DNA from 4 places in the Delftia sp. 60 genome. Region 2 is predicted to be linked to each of the others. Evidence: predicted binding sites of a transcription regulator. Region 2 holds the regulator's gene; each other region holds the start of a gene.
The links. The regulator LexA, encoded in region 2, represses DNA repair genes until DNA is damaged. The targets are predictions, from matches to a motif close to ACTGTATNNNNATACAGT.
Positions count from the first base shown of each region.

Region 1 (3,519 bases), 1.6 Mb from region 2:
CTCGGCCTGCACCATCGGGGGCTTGAGCCCCTGCTCGGCGCTGTCGTAGACCGAGCCGCGAAAGTACAGCCTGTAGCGCTCGTCCAGCGCCTCGGCAGCGAAGTGCGTGATGCCGCGCTCGTCCACGAAGGCCCAGAGATCGGCATGCGCCGGCCGCGCCAGCCCCCACAGCGCCAGGGCCAGGCCCAGCGCCGCCAGCGCGCGCACCCCGGCGCCGCGCGCCAGGGGCGGGCGGTGCTTCGGGGCGGCGCGGAGCACAGTCATGGGTCAGATATCGACTTCAATGGCGTCGCCATGGAGCTCCATGAGCTCGCGGCGCGCTGCGGCCTCGCCCTTGCCCATGAGCTTGGTGACGACCTGCTCGGCCGCCGCGAAGTCCAGGTTCATGAACTGCACGGGCAGCAGGCGGCGCGTGTCGGGGTTGAGCGTGGTCTCCCACAGCTGCTCCGCATTCATCTCGCCCAGGCCCTTGAAGCGGCTGATCTGGCATTTCTCGCGCGGCACGCCGTCCTTGGCCGATTTGTCCAGGATGGCGGTCAGCTCGCCCTCGTCCAGCGCGTACATCTTGGCCGCAGGCTTCTTGCCGCGCGCAGGCACGTCCACACGGAACAGCGGCGGGAGCGCCACATGGATGTGGCCGGCCTCGATGAGCTTGGGGAAATGGCGGAAGAACAGCGTCAGCAGCAGCACCTGGATGTGCGAGCCGTCCACGTCGGCATCCGAAAGAATGCAGACCTTGCCGTAGCGCAGGCCCGACAGGTCGGGCGTGTCGTTGGGGCCATGCGGGTCCACGCCGATGGCCACCGAGATGTCATGGATTTCGTTGTTGGCGAACAGCCGGTCGCGGTCCACCTCCCAGGTGTTGAGCACCTTGCCGCGCAGGGGCAGCACGGCCTGGGTTTCCTTGTTGCGGCCCATCTTGGCGCTGCCGCCGGCCGAGTCGCCCTCGACCAGGAAGACCTCGTTCAGGCTCAGGTCGCGGCTTTCGCAATCAGTGAGCTTGCCCGGCAGCACGGCCACGCCCGAGCCCTTGCGCTTTTCGACCTTCTGGCCCGCCTTCTGGCGGGTCTGCGCGGCCTTGATGGCGATCTCGGCCAGCTTGCGGCCCCATTCCACGTGCTCGTTGAGCCACAGCTCCAGCGCGGGGCGCACATAGCCGCTGACCAGGCGCACGGCATCGCGCGAGTTCAGGCGCTCCTTGATCTGGCCCTGGAACTGCGGGTCCAGCACCTTGGCGTTGAGCACATAGCTGGCGCGCGCAAAGACGTCGTCCGGCATGAGCTTGACGCCCTTGGGCAGCAGCGAGTGCATCTCGATGAAGGCCTTGACCGCCTGGAACAGGCCGTCGCGCAGGCCGCTGTCATGCGTGCCGCCGGCGGTGGTCGGGATCAGGTTGACATAGCTTTCGCGCAGCGGTGCGCCGTCCTCGGTGAAGGCCACGCACCAGGCGGCGCCCTCGCCTTCGGCAAAGCTGTCGTGGTGGCGGTCGGCAAAGCCCCCGCCCTCGAACAGTGGGATGACCGCCTCGCCATGCAGGCTTTGCTGCAGGTAGTCGCGCAGGCCGCCCTTGAACTGCCAGGTCTGGGTGTCGCGCGTCTTCTCGTTGACCAGGGTCACCGAGACGCCGGGCATGAGCACGGCCTTGCTGCGCAGCAGGTGCATCAGCTCGCCCATGGGCAGCTGGGGCGATTCGAAATAGCGGGCATCGGGCCACACGCGCACGGTCGTGCCCTGCTTGCGTTCGCCCGCGGCCAGTGGCCGCGACTGCAGGGGCTCGACCACGTCGCCGCCCGAGAAGGCGATGGTGGCCACCTTGCCCTCGCGGTGGATGCAGGCCTCAAGGCGCGTGGCCAGCGCATTCGTGACCGAGACGCCCACGCCGTGCAGGCCGCCCGAGAAGCTGTAGGCGCCGCCCTTGCCCTTGTCGAACTTGCCGCCCGCATGCAGCCGGGTGAAGACCAGCTCCACCACGGGCGCCTTTTCCTCGGGATGCATGCCGAAGGGGATGCCCCGGCCGTCGTCTTCGACGCTGTAGGAGCCGTCGGAATGCAGGGTGAAGCGGATTTTCTTGCCGAAGCCGGCCAGTGCCTCGTCGGCCGCGTTGTCGATCACCTCCTGCAGCACATGCAGGGGGTTGTCGGTGCGCGTGTACATGCCGGGACGCTGCTTGACGGGCTCAAGGCCCTTGAGCACGCGTATCGAGCCTTCGGAGTATTCGCTGGCGGAAGTGGGAGATGGTTTGACTGCCATGGGGGCGGATTGTAGTGCGCGGCCCGGCTCAGTGCTGGATGCATTCACAGTCATTGACAGTGACTATCCCGAAAAAGCCGCTGCCATCAAGGGCCGCGCTGGCGCACGGGCGACCCAAGCGGCACAGCGCAAAACCCGGAGTTTCGCTAAAGTTTGCCGCATGCAAAAAAACAACCAACCCATGTCCATGGTGCAGATACTGCTGTGCGGGGGCGCAGTCGTGACGCTGTCCATGGGAATCCGCCATGGCTTCGGCCTGTGGCTGCAGCCCATCACCCAGGAGATGGGCTGGACGCGCGAGTCCTTCGCGCTGGCCATCGCGATCCAGAACCTGTCCTGGGGCGTGCTCGGCATCTTCGGCGGCATGCTGGCCGACCGCTTCGGCGCCTTCCGCGTGCTCCTGGTGGGCGCGCTGCTGTATGCGCTGGGCCTGGCCGGCATGGCCATGGCGCCCACGACAACCTGGTTCGCCCTGACGGCCGGTGTAGTGATCGGCGCAGCCCAGGCAGGCACCACCTATGCCGTGATCTACGGTGTGCTGGGCCGCCAGATTCCCGTGGCGCGGCGCAGCTGGGCCATGGGCGTGACGGCGGCGGCGGGCTCCTTCGGCCAGTTCTTCATGGTGCCCGTGGAAGGCAGCCTGATTTCGAACTTCGGCTGGTCCAACGCCCTGCTGCTGCTGTCGCTGTGCGCGCTGATGATCATTCCGCTGGCCTTCGGCCTGCGCGAGCCGGGCTTCCAGCCCGGCAACGCCCGTCCCGTGCGCGACCAGAGCGCGGGCCAGGCCGTGGCCGAGGCCCTGCGCACACCCAGCTTCGTGCTGCTGACGGCCGGCTACTTCGTCTGCGGCTTCCAGGTGATGTTCATCGGAGTGCACATGCCCAGCTACCTCAAGGACTACGGGCTGGCGCCACAAGTGGCCAGCGTGTCGCTGGCGCTGGTGGGGCTGTTCAACATCGTTGGCACCTACGTGGCCGGCAACCTGGGCCAGCGCCTGCCAAAGCGCTATCTGCTGTCCACCATCTACTTCACGCGCTCGGTGGTGATCGTGCTCTTCCTGCTGGCGCCGCTGACGCCCTGGTCGGTCTACATCTTCTCTGCCGCCATGGGCCTGCTGTGGCTGTCCACCGTGCCGCTGACCAATGCCACCGTGGCCCAGATCTTCGGCGTGCAGCATCTGTCCATGTTGAGCGGCATGGTGTTCTTCAGCCACCAGGTGGGCAGCTTCCTGGGCGTCTGGCTGGGCGGCTATCTGTATGACCACACAGG
Region 1 covers NZ_PEFD01000001.1:5,332,832-5,336,350, forward strand. Annotated here, with positions in the region: gene CLV01_RS23985 (lytic transglycosylase domain-containing protein) at 1-264, opposite strand, end outside; gene CLV01_RS23990 (DNA topoisomerase IV subunit B) at 268-2,250, opposite strand; gene CLV01_RS23995 (MFS transporter) at 2,411-3,519, shown strand, end outside.
Region 1: a site for LexA is predicted at 2,284-2,301, ahead of CLV01_RS23990 (DNA topoisomerase IV subunit B). Genes of this name have one in related genera too.

Region 2 (3,519 bases):
TCGCCCGGGTCAGGTAGTTGCTGACGGTGCGCAGCGATACACCCAGGCGCTGGGCGATCTCTGGGTAGCTCAGTTCCTCGAACTGGGCTAGCACGAAGGCTTCGCGAACCTTGGGGGGAAGACCCTGGAGCATGCGGTCCACATCCAGCAGGGTCTGCTGGATGATGGCCTGCTCTTCGGGCGAAGGCGCCAGCGATTGCGGCAACTGGGCCAGATAGTCCAGATAGGACTGCTCCAGCGTACGGCGGCGAAACAGGTCGGCGACCAGGCCCCGGGCGATGGTGGCCAGGTAGCGCCTGGGTTCGCGGATGTCCTGCTGCGGCAGGGGCGAGCGCAGCAGGCGCACAAAGGTGTCCTGGGCCAGGTCGGCGGCATCGTCACGGTTGCCCAGGCGTTTGCGCAGCAGGCTTTCCAGCCAGGGATGGTGGTTCTGGTAGAGGCTGTGCACGGAGAAGGCTGGGGCGGAGGAGGCGGGCGCGCAGTGGCAATCGCTGCTGCAAAAGATAATAAGAATGCTTATCAATTATCTTTCAGGCCGGCGCCCCTCCCGCAAAGAGGGCATCCACTTGTTGCATGTGCGCTACAGGGCAGTGGTGGCCGCCAGCCTGCACCAGATTTGCGCAGGCCGATTCCTCGTGCGGCACGCGGTCCGCGCCACCCAGGTTTGTGTCGTGCAAGGTGTGTCGCACACCTTGCATCGGGCCTCAGTTGGCTGCTGGTCCGCCATGCGCTTCCATGCGCTCCAGCGCGGCGCAGACATCGGCCATTCGCCCGGAGATGAACAGGCATTCCGGCTGCTCCTGCGGCGACCGCTGGATGATGCGCAGGCCTGAAGGCTGCTCAGGTGCGGATTGCAGGGTGGGCTGCGCCGGCAGCAAGGGCAGGATCAGCTGGGCATCTCCATGGTCTGCAGCGCGTGCGGCCTTGCCGCGGCGCTGCTGGCTGCGCCGGCGTGCCTTGCTGAAAGAGATCACGTTGGCGGGCTCGGGTGCTGCAGCAGGTAATGGCTGGCAAGCAGGGGCTTGTGCAAGTGGCATGGCCGACTCCATGGCGGTCGCAGTCAGGCGGATGCCATGTGCCAGGCGCAGGAAGGAAAAAGAAGACAGTGTTGGCAGAGCGAATCCCATGTGACGACTCCTGTTGGCGTGTTTCAAAGAGGCATGGACACAGGCAGGATTGCGGTTTACGGGCAAAGCTCCGCCCAGGGCGAAGCTCCAAGGCTTCGCGCCTACCACCTGGGCGGTGCGTGAAATGGGGTGAGGCGGCCTGAGAAGCGCCGCCAGTCCGGCTTACATGGACATGCTGTTGCGGATCAGCCCCACGGCCAGGCCTTCAATGGCAAAGGCCTCTTCGGGGGCGACGCGGATCACCGGGTAATCGGGGTTTTCCGGCAGAAGTTCCACGCCCTGCGTGGTGCGGCGCAGGCGCTTGACGGTGACTTCGTCACCCAGGCGCGCCACGACGATCTGGCCGTTGCGGGCTTCGTGTGCGGACTGCACGGCCAGCAGGTCGCCGTCCATGATGCCCGCGTCGCGCATGGACATGCCGCGCACGCGCAGCAGATAGTCGGGGCGCGTCTGGAACAGGCTGGGCTCGACGGAATAGGTTTGGTCGATGTGTTCCTGCGCGAGAATGGGCGAGCCCGCCGCAACGCGGCCCACCAGGGGCAGCATCAGCGGTGCCAGGGCCGACAGCGGCAGTCCGAAGCTGGTGCCGCGCGCGGCATTGATGTTGCGCACGGTGTCGGTACGCAGGCGAATGCCGCGCGAGGTGCCGCTGACCAGTTCGATCACACCTTTGCGGGCCAGGGCCTGCAGGTGTTCCTCGGCAGCGTTGGCGGACTTGAAGCCCAGCGTGTTGGCGATTTCCGCGCGGGTGGGAGGCGCGCCCGTGCGGGAGATGGCGGCCTGGATCAGGTCCAGGATCTGTTGCTGGCGGGCGGTGAGCTTGGGATGGTCGAGCATGGCGTGCGTCCGGTCCTTGAGGGCAGATGGCAGGCTGGGAGGCCATCTGATGATTTATACAGTATCTGTATTTTTAACCAGTTTTCCAAGAGGTGCAAGTGGGGCAGTCAAAGTTGGTGATTCTGGGCACGGGCGGGACCATCGCCGGCCGGGCGGATTCGCAGTCGCAGGGCGTGGGGTACAAGGCCGGGCAGATCACGGTGCAGTCGCTGCTGGAGGCCGTGCCGGACCTGGAGCAGCAGGCGCTGGGACCCGTGCAGACGCAGCAGATCGCGCAGGTGGACAGCAAGGATATGGACTGGCCCGTGTGGCGCGCGTTGCTGCGCGCCTGCACGCAGGCACTGGAGGATGCGGACACACACGCCGTGGTGATCACGCATGGAACGGACACGCTGGAAGAGACGGCCTGGCTGCTGCACAGCCTGCTGCCGGCCACCAAGCCCATTGTGTTGACCTGCGCCATGCGCCCGGCCACGGCCCTGTTGGCAGACGGACCGCAGAATCTGCGCGATGCCGTGACCGTGGCTGCCAGCGGCGGGCGCAGCGGCGTATGGGCGGTGGCAGGCGGCGAGGTGCATGCGGCAGCCCAGGTGCAGAAGGTCCATCCCTACCGGCTGCAGGCAATGCGCTCCGTGGAAGGCGGGCCCCAGGCGTTGGTGGAGGAAGGGCGTGTGCGCTGGCTGGTGCCCGATGCGCCGTCCTCCCCCGCCGCGCCGTCCACGGGGGCCATGGTGCCTGCGACCATGTCATCTGATCTGCTGGCGCTGGATGAGCTGCCCTGGGTCGAGGTGGTGTTCAGCGGCGCCTTGGCGCGTGCCAGCGGCGTGGATGCGCTGGTGGCGGCAGGCGTGCGTGGCATCGTCGTGGCTGGCACGGGCAATGCGACGGTTCACGAAGGCATGGAAGCGGCCTTGCAGCGTGCCCGCGACAGGGGCGTCTGGATCTGGCGGGGCACGCGCTGTGCCGAAGGCCTGCCCGTGGCCTCCGGCCTTGGGACCAACCCGGCAGAGGCCGATTTGGCGCATCTGCCCGTGGCAAAGGCCCGGATTGCGATGATGCTGGCGCTGGCAGCACAGCCGCGCGATTGAGCCGGGCGGCGACGCCGGCATTTCTTCAGTTGCTGGCGGTCAACAAAAAAGCACCCGGCGGGTGCTTTTTTCGTTGCGGCACATGGCCTGCATCACTCAGCCAGTGCAGCCAGTGCGCGTTGGGTGATGTCCTCGACCGAGCCCAGGCCGCTGATGGCGCGGTACTTGGGCGCCGCTGCGGCTTCCTTTTCGGCCCATGCACGGTAGTAGTCCACCAGGGGGCGGGTCTGGCTGCTGTAGACGTCCAGGCGCTTCTTGACGGTTTCTTCCTTGTCGTCTTCGCGCTGCACCAGCGGCTCGCCGGTCACGTCGTCCTGGCCTTCGACCTTGGGCGGATTGAACTTGACGTGGTAGGTGCGGCCCGAGGCGGGGTGGGAACGGCGGCCGCTCATGCGCTCGATGATGGCGTCGAAGGGCACGTCGATCTCCAGCACATAGTCCAGCTTCACGCCAGCGGCCTTCATGGC
Region 2 covers NZ_PEFD01000001.1:3,703,670-3,707,188, forward strand. Annotated here, with positions in the region: gene CLV01_RS16855 (sigma-70 family RNA polymerase sigma factor) at 1-448, opposite strand, end outside; gene CLV01_RS16860 (hypothetical protein) at 705-1,127, opposite strand; gene lexA (transcriptional repressor LexA) at 1,290-1,964, opposite strand; gene CLV01_RS16870 (asparaginase) at 2,063-3,052, shown strand; gene adk (adenylate kinase) at 3,145-3,519, opposite strand, start outside.

Region 3 (3,519 bases), 1.3 Mb from region 2:
CATCTTGTGGATCTCGCGCGAGACGGGGCGGGCCAGGGCCTCGATGGCGCGCCAGTCCGCATCCAGCGCATCCAGCCGCAGTTCGGGCCGGGCCTGCATGCGCGCCAGCCATCGGTGGCATAGCTCGAAGCGGCCTGCCGCGCGGTGCATGCAGGCATGGCGCAGCGCGGACATCTGGGTGTCCGACAGGGACAGCCCTGCCTCGCCGGGGCCGGCCAGCCCGGCGAGTGCCGAGGCGGGCATGGCCTGCTCCGGCGCGCTGGAAAACAGGTCCACGCTCGCGCCGAGTGGCTGCGCACCCCGCGTGTCGGGCCACCGCCAGCGCACCAGGGCGGGGTCGGCGCCATGGGCCAGCAGCGCCCGGCAGGCTGCGCGAAAGCCGGGCCAGTCGTCGGGGCTGTCGAGTTCGATGGTGAGAGCCTGTGCTTGCATGGCGTGCTCCAGGCGCTAGAACAGGCTGGCCTGCAGCGCGTTTTGCACGCGCATGCCGCTGTGCCGTGCCTGGGCCTGGCTGGCCTGCGACTGAGCGATCAGCCGGGTGCGCAGCGCGGCCGAGTCGGTCTCGCCCAGCAGGGGCCGGTGGCCGTCGATCAGCACGAAGGGCAGGGCCTTTTGCACGGGGGCGCGCAGCCGCAGCAGATCGTCCAGCCGCAGCCTGCGCACGCGGCGCGCCGCCAGCAGGCGGTCCACCGTCTGCGTGCCCAGGCCCGGCACGCGCAGCAGCAGGCTGCGCGGCGCACGGTTGAGGTCCACGGGGAACTGCTGTCGGTTGGCCAGTGCCCAGGCCAGCTTGGGGTCGATCTCCAGGTCCAGCATGCCGTGGCGGCTGGCTGCCGCGATCTCGCCCGCCCCGTAGCCGTAAAAGCGCATCAGCCAGTCGGCCTGGTAGAGCCGGTGCTCGCGCATGAGGGGCGGCGCCTGCGGCGGCAGATCGCGCGAGGCATCGGGAATGGGGCTGAAGGCCGAGTAGTACACGCGGCGCAGGCCGTAGCCTGCATACAGCGTGTGGCTGGATTCGAGGATGTCGGCATCGGTTGCGCGGTCGGCGCCCACGATCATCTGCGTGCTCTGCCCGCCCGGCGCAAAGCGTGGCACGGCGGCGCGCTGCGCGGGCGCGCCGGGCAGGGACTGCGCCTGGCGCTGCTCGCGCGTGGCCGCGCGCCAGGCCTGCACATGCCGGTCCACGCCCTGCATGGCCTGGCGTATGCGCTGCCCATCCTTTTCAGGCGCGAACTGCGCCAGGCCGCTGGCCGTGGGCAGTTCCACATTGATGCTCAGGCGGTCGGCATGGCGGCCTGCCTGGGCCAGCAATTCGGGGGCGGCATCCGGGATGGTCTTGAGGTGGATGTAGCCGCGAAAGTCATGCTCCTCGCGCAGGCGGCGCGCCACTTCCACCAGTTGCTCCATGGTGTAGTCGCTGGAACGGATGATGCCGCTGGACAGGAACAGCCCCTCGATGCAGTTGCGCCGGTAGAAGTCCAGCGTCAGCTGCACCACCTCGGCCACCGTGAAGCGGGCGCGCTGCACGTTGGAGCTCTTGCGGTTGATGCAGTAGCGGCAGTCGAAGATGCAGACATTGGTCAGCAGGATCTTGAGCAGCGAGATGCAGCGCCCGTCGGGCGCATAGCTGTGGCAGATGCCCATGCCGGTGACCGAGCCCATGCCCTTGCCGTCCAGCGAGTCGCGCCCCTGCGATCCGCTGGAGGCGCAGCTGGCGTCGTACTTGGCGGCGTCGGCGAGGATGAAAAGTTTGCGTTGCAGCTCCATGGCTGTATAAATATACAGTATATTTGCCTGACACGTCCGGTTTTCTGAGAGCCCATCCCCAGCCAGGGTCTGGTCCGGCCTTGCCTGGCTGCGGGTCGAACGCACTGTCGCGCTATCGCAATGGCCAGCGGATTGCAATGGTTGCCAGTGCAATGGAATGAAACCGTTTTCAGGTGCGGAATGAGTGCTTGCTTTCAATGGGTGGCGATGTGCATCGCAGGAAATGGTGAATGCGTGTTTTCTGCGTCTTTCGCAATGCCTGAAGACTGGCATGGCTTGGTGCCATCAATGCACGAGCTGATATAGCGCAGCTGGCTGCACGCCATGGGGGGTTCCCATTCATGGGAGAGAGGTTGGGTGTTGTTGTGAATTGTTTCAAATTGCCGATAACTATTGCTGATAGGCTTTCGGGTTTGCCGGGCGGTGCCGTTTCATTCAATGCGCTCGGCGATGACAAACACTTGGAGAGGGAGCTTCGGTGTCGCGTGTATTAGGAACAGAGAGCGAAGTGCTGGCGCTGTCGCCGGACGCCTCATCCAGCAAGGCCGCCAAGGGCCTGCAATCGCCCGCCAAATGGCCCGCCATGGGCGCCAATGACGTGGCGGTCTGGGGTGAATGCCAGGGCAGCGGCAGCAAGCCCTACCAGACCCAGGTGGACCTGTCGGGGCCTTCCTTCAAATGCTCTTGCCCCAGCCGCAAATTCCCCTGCAAGCACGGGCTTGCGCTGATGCTGATGCGTGCCGGCGGGCAAGTCCCCGAAGGCGTTGATCCGCCCGCCTGGGTGCAGACCTGGCTGGACAGCCGCCAGGAAAAGGCCGAGAAGAAAGAGGCCAAGGCTGCCGCCGCAGCGGCCGAGCCGCCACCCGATCCCGAGGTCGCGGCCAAACAGCAGGCCAGGCGCGAAGACAAGCGCTGGGACAAGGTCGAAGCCGGCCTGCAGGAGCTGTCGCTGTGGATGCAGGACATGGTGCGTGCGGGCCTGGCCAACCAGGCCAGCGACACGCAGATGCGCCAGCGCTGGAACAACATGGCCGCGCGCATGGTCGATGCGCAGGCCACGGGCATGGCGGCGCGCATCAAGGATTGCCGGGATCTGGTGGACAGCCACCGAGACTGGCCGCGCGACATGCTGGTGCAGCTGGGGCACTGGCAGTTGATCATCGACGCCGTGCGCCGCCGCGAATCGCTCAGCCCCGAGGTCAAGGCCGACGTGATGGCCGCGCTGGGCTGGCCCATGGACAAGGCCGAGGTGCAGGCCAGGGGCCAACTGGTCGAGGACGAATGGCTGGTGGCCGGCCTGCGCATGATCGAGCGCGAAGGCCGGCTCATGGAGCGGCGCGTCTGGCTGCAGGGCCAGCGCACCGGGCGCATGGCCCTGGTGCTGGACTATGCGCAGGGTGGGCGCGGCTTTGAATCGGCCTGGGTGCCGGGCCATCGCTACGGCTGCGCGCTGAATTTCTATCCGGGCCATGCGCCGCTGCGCGCCATTGCGGCCAATGGCAACGGGCCTGCGCTGCCAGCCGATGGCGCCAGCCCGCTGGCCACATCGGCCGGGGGAGACGTCCTGCAACTGCTGGGCCAGCGCATTGCCGCCAACCCGCTGCAGGCCACGCAGCCGCTGTGCCAGGACCGGCTGCGGCTGGTGCCCGCCCAGGGCCAGTGGTTCGCGGCCTGGCCCCAAGCGCTGGATGCATCTCCGGTCACCCTTGGCACGGCGGCGCCAGTGCAGCCCGTTCCCGTGGCGATTGACGA
Region 3 covers NZ_PEFD01000001.1:5,031,764-5,035,282, reverse strand. Annotated here, with positions in the region: gene CLV01_RS22715 (TIGR03915 family putative DNA repair protein) at 1-432, opposite strand, end outside; gene CLV01_RS22710 (putative DNA modification/repair radical SAM protein) at 448-1,767, opposite strand; gene CLV01_RS22705 (SWIM zinc finger family protein) at 2,246-3,519, shown strand, end outside.
Region 3: a site for LexA is predicted at 1,769-1,786, ahead of CLV01_RS22710 (putative DNA modification/repair radical SAM protein). Genes of this name have one in related genera too.

Region 4 (3,519 bases), 1.2 Mb from region 2:
GATGAATACCTGCGGGGGCACAGCATCAAGCCGAAGGTCCGCTTCGAGCTGGACGGCATCGAGCAGATCGCACAGCTGGTTGCGGAAGGCTTCGGTGTCTCCATCCTGCCGGACTGGCCCGTGCTGGGACCGCCGGATGCCAGGACGCGCCGATGGCCGCTGCCCCCTCCGAGCCCGTCCCGCGAAGTGGGCATGGTGTGGCTGCGATCGTCGGTGCGCTCCCCGCTGGCGGCCGCCTTGTCCGAGCTGATCGATTCCCGCTAGCGAACCATGCCCTGACCTGTGCCTGGCACGCAGGCTCTCAGAACAGGCTGCGTTGCGGCAGCAAAAGCGACGGGTGGTAGAGGCTGCAATCGAGCCGCAGCGGCTCGCGGTTGAATCCGTACCGACGGCAGGCCAGGGCAAAGCGCTGGCGCAGCAGTTCGGCCCAGTGGCCGGTACCTTTCATGCGCTGGCCGAACTCGGCGTTGTACACGCGGCCGGCCTCGCGCTGCTCGCCCTGGATGCCGTGCAGGTCGCGCACGCGCTCCATCACGCGGCGGGCGCGGTCGGGGTAGTGCACCTGCAGCCATTGCTCGAACAGCGGCGCCACTTCCCAGGGCAGGCGCAGCACGGCATAGAAGGCGTGGCGCGCGCCTGCGTCGGCGGCCGCCTCCAGCACCTTCTCCAGGTCTTCGTTGATGAAGGGAATCTGCGGTGCCAGGCTCACGCCCACGGGCACGCCCGCCTCGGTCAGCGCGCGGATGCTGCGCAGCCGGCGGTGCGGCGCGGCGGCGCGCGGCTCCAGGTGGCGTGCCAGGTCGGCATCCAGCGTGGTCAGCGTGATGTGCACCGAGGCCAGGCCCTGGCGCGCCAGCGGGGCCAGCAGGTCCAGGTCACGCTCCACCCCGCTGCCCTTGGTGACGATGGAAAACGGGTGGCGCGCCTCGGCCAGCACTTCGATCAGGGTGCGCGTCAGCCCCAGTTCGCGCTCCACGGGCTGGTAGCAGTCGGTGACCGAGCCCAGCATCACGGGCGCGGCCACATGGCTGGCGCGCGACAGCTCGGCGCGCAGCAGCTCGGGCAGGTTCTGCTTGGCGATGAGCCGGGTCTCGAAGTCCAGCCCCGGCGACCAGCCCAGGTAGCTGTGCGTGGGCCGGGCATAGCAATAGATGCAGCCATGCTCGCAGCCCCGGTAGGGATTGAGCCCCATGTGAAACGGCAGGTCGGGCGACTGGTGGCGGCTCAGCGCCGAGCGGGCCTGCTCCCAGCGCAGTTCGGTGCGCAGCGGAGCGGCTTCCTCGCCTTCGGCAGGCGCCTCATGGCTGCCCCAGCCGTCATCGAAGGCCTCGCGCGGGTCGGAGGTGAAGCGGTGGGCCAGTTGGCTGGCTGCGCCCCGGCCCTTGATGGCGTGCAGGGGCACCCGGGCCGTGTCGTGATGAGGCGTGGGAGGACTGGGAAGCATGGAGCAACTGTATAAAAATACAGTCATGCCGCCAAGCACTCCCCGCATGCCTGCAGTTGCGAAGTGGGTTTTGCCGGCTTGGCAAGTGCCCACGCCAATCCGCACCGCACCGTGCGGGTTCGCTTGGCAGAACCCACACGGGCCTGCACAATGGGCCTATCGCACCAACTTGGTGCTTTTCTCTTTTCTGAAGATGCCTTGGCCCGGACAACCGCGTTGCCCGGGCTTTTGTCCGTTTGGGCGCCGCTGCCCTTCACTGCAGCCACGGCGCAAGCACACAAGGGAGCCAACACCATGGAGCGCAAGCCCCACATCATTCTTTCGTCCCTGGACCTGGAGCGCATCGAGGCCCTGCTGGACAAGCAACCCGCCTTCCCCGGCCGCGACGCGCTCGAGGCCGAGCTGGACCGCGCCGACGTGCTCGAACCCAAGGAAATGCCGCCCAACGTGGTGACCATGAACTCCACCGTGCGCTTCACGCTGCTGGAGTCGGGCAAGTCCAATACGCTGACCCTGGTCTATCCCAAGGAGATGGATGGCAGCTCCGACAAGGTGTCGGTCTTCGCGCCCGTGGGCATTGCCCTGCTGGGCCTGAGCGTGGGCGACCAGTCGCGCATGGCCGGTCCCTCGGGCCAGGTCACCGTGCGCGTGGATGCCATCGAGTTCCAGCCGGAAAGCGCAGGCGAGCTGCACCGTTGAACGCCGACCGGCGTGAAGCGAAAAAGGCAGCCAACCGGCTGCCTTTGTTGTTTGTGGACTGACGCACGGCGCCTCAGCGCAGGCCTGCCACAAACGCCGCGATCAGGCCGGTGCCCACCAGGCCCGCCTGCCAGCGCAGCGCCATGTGCCAGCTGGGAACGTGGCGCTCCACGCGCTCGTACAGCAGATGGCCGGCCGCAATCGACAGCACGAAGGCCGTGCACATGCCCAGCAGGGCGGCGGGAATGGAATGTGGCCAGAAATGGCTTTCCACGGCATTGACCAGCAGGCAGACCGAGAAGTGCACGAGAAACACCGAGTACGAAATCTTGCCCAGCCGACGCAGCGGCGCCCAGCCTTGCGCCTGCGCAAACGCGGGGCTGCGCATGGCCACGACCAGGGCCAGCGCCGTGGCACCGGCCAGCGCGATGCGGTCGCGCCACTCCAGTGCCAATGCCGCCACGACCAGGGCCACGATCAGCAGGGACCAGCTCCAGGCCGTCGAGGACTTGTCCGCATGCGCGGCCCAGTAGGCCAGCATGCCCAGGCCGTAGGCGCCAAAGAAGTACGGCGCCCACACATCCCATTGCGCATCCAGATTGAAGCCCAGCAGCGAAGCCGCCACGCCGATCACTACCAGCGCCTGCGCCACGCTCAGCGCCCAGGGCCAGCAGCGTGACAGGGCGTCGCCGCCAAAGCGGCGGCGCAGCAAGGCACCGCCCCAGCGCGTGCCGGCCAGCAGCAGCGCCGTCAGCGCGAACAGCTGAAAGTCGATGGACACATACCAGACGCCCGCAGACAGCGATTCCTCGCCCACGATGTTCTGCAGCAGCAGCGCATGCGCCACCAGTTGCCAGAGATCGGGCTCGCCCGACACCGAGGCATGGTCGAACCAGGGCCGCACGGCCGCCGAGACCACGATGGCCACGACCAGCGCCACCGCATAGGGCACGACCAGACGCACGAAGCGGCGCCCGATGCGCGACCACGGATCGCTGTGCTGCCCGTGGCCTTGCGGCGCCATGCTGGCTGCAGCCAGGTAGCCGCCCAGCACCAGGAAGATCTGCACGGCCATGCGCGCATATTCATAGAGCCAGTCGATGAGTTCCGGCGCGGCCGGATGGGCGATATCGGACATGGGGCCGTAGAAGGCCAGGTGGTGCCAGATGATGGCGGCACAGGCCAGGCCCTTGGTGCAGTCGATCAGCGCACTGCGGCTAGCGTGGGACATGGGGCAATCTGTAGTCGGTACGGGGCGGGAAGGCGCAGGGCCCGGGCCGCCTGGCCGCAAGCCCGCAAAGGCGCCATTGTGCGCCTTTTGGGCGCGACTTGCAGAAAGCTGACACATCGCTTCCCAAGCCGCCCGGAGCGTGCCG
Region 4 covers NZ_PEFD01000001.1:2,532,358-2,535,876, reverse strand. Annotated here, with positions in the region: gene CLV01_RS11445 (LysR family transcriptional regulator) at 1-264, shown strand, start outside; gene CLV01_RS11440 (PA0069 family radical SAM protein) at 302-1,444, opposite strand; gene rnk (nucleoside diphosphate kinase regulator) at 1,739-2,143, shown strand; gene CLV01_RS11430 (acyltransferase family protein) at 2,217-3,374, opposite strand.
Region 4: a site for LexA is predicted at 1,451-1,468, ahead of CLV01_RS11440 (PA0069 family radical SAM protein). Genes of this name have one in related genera too.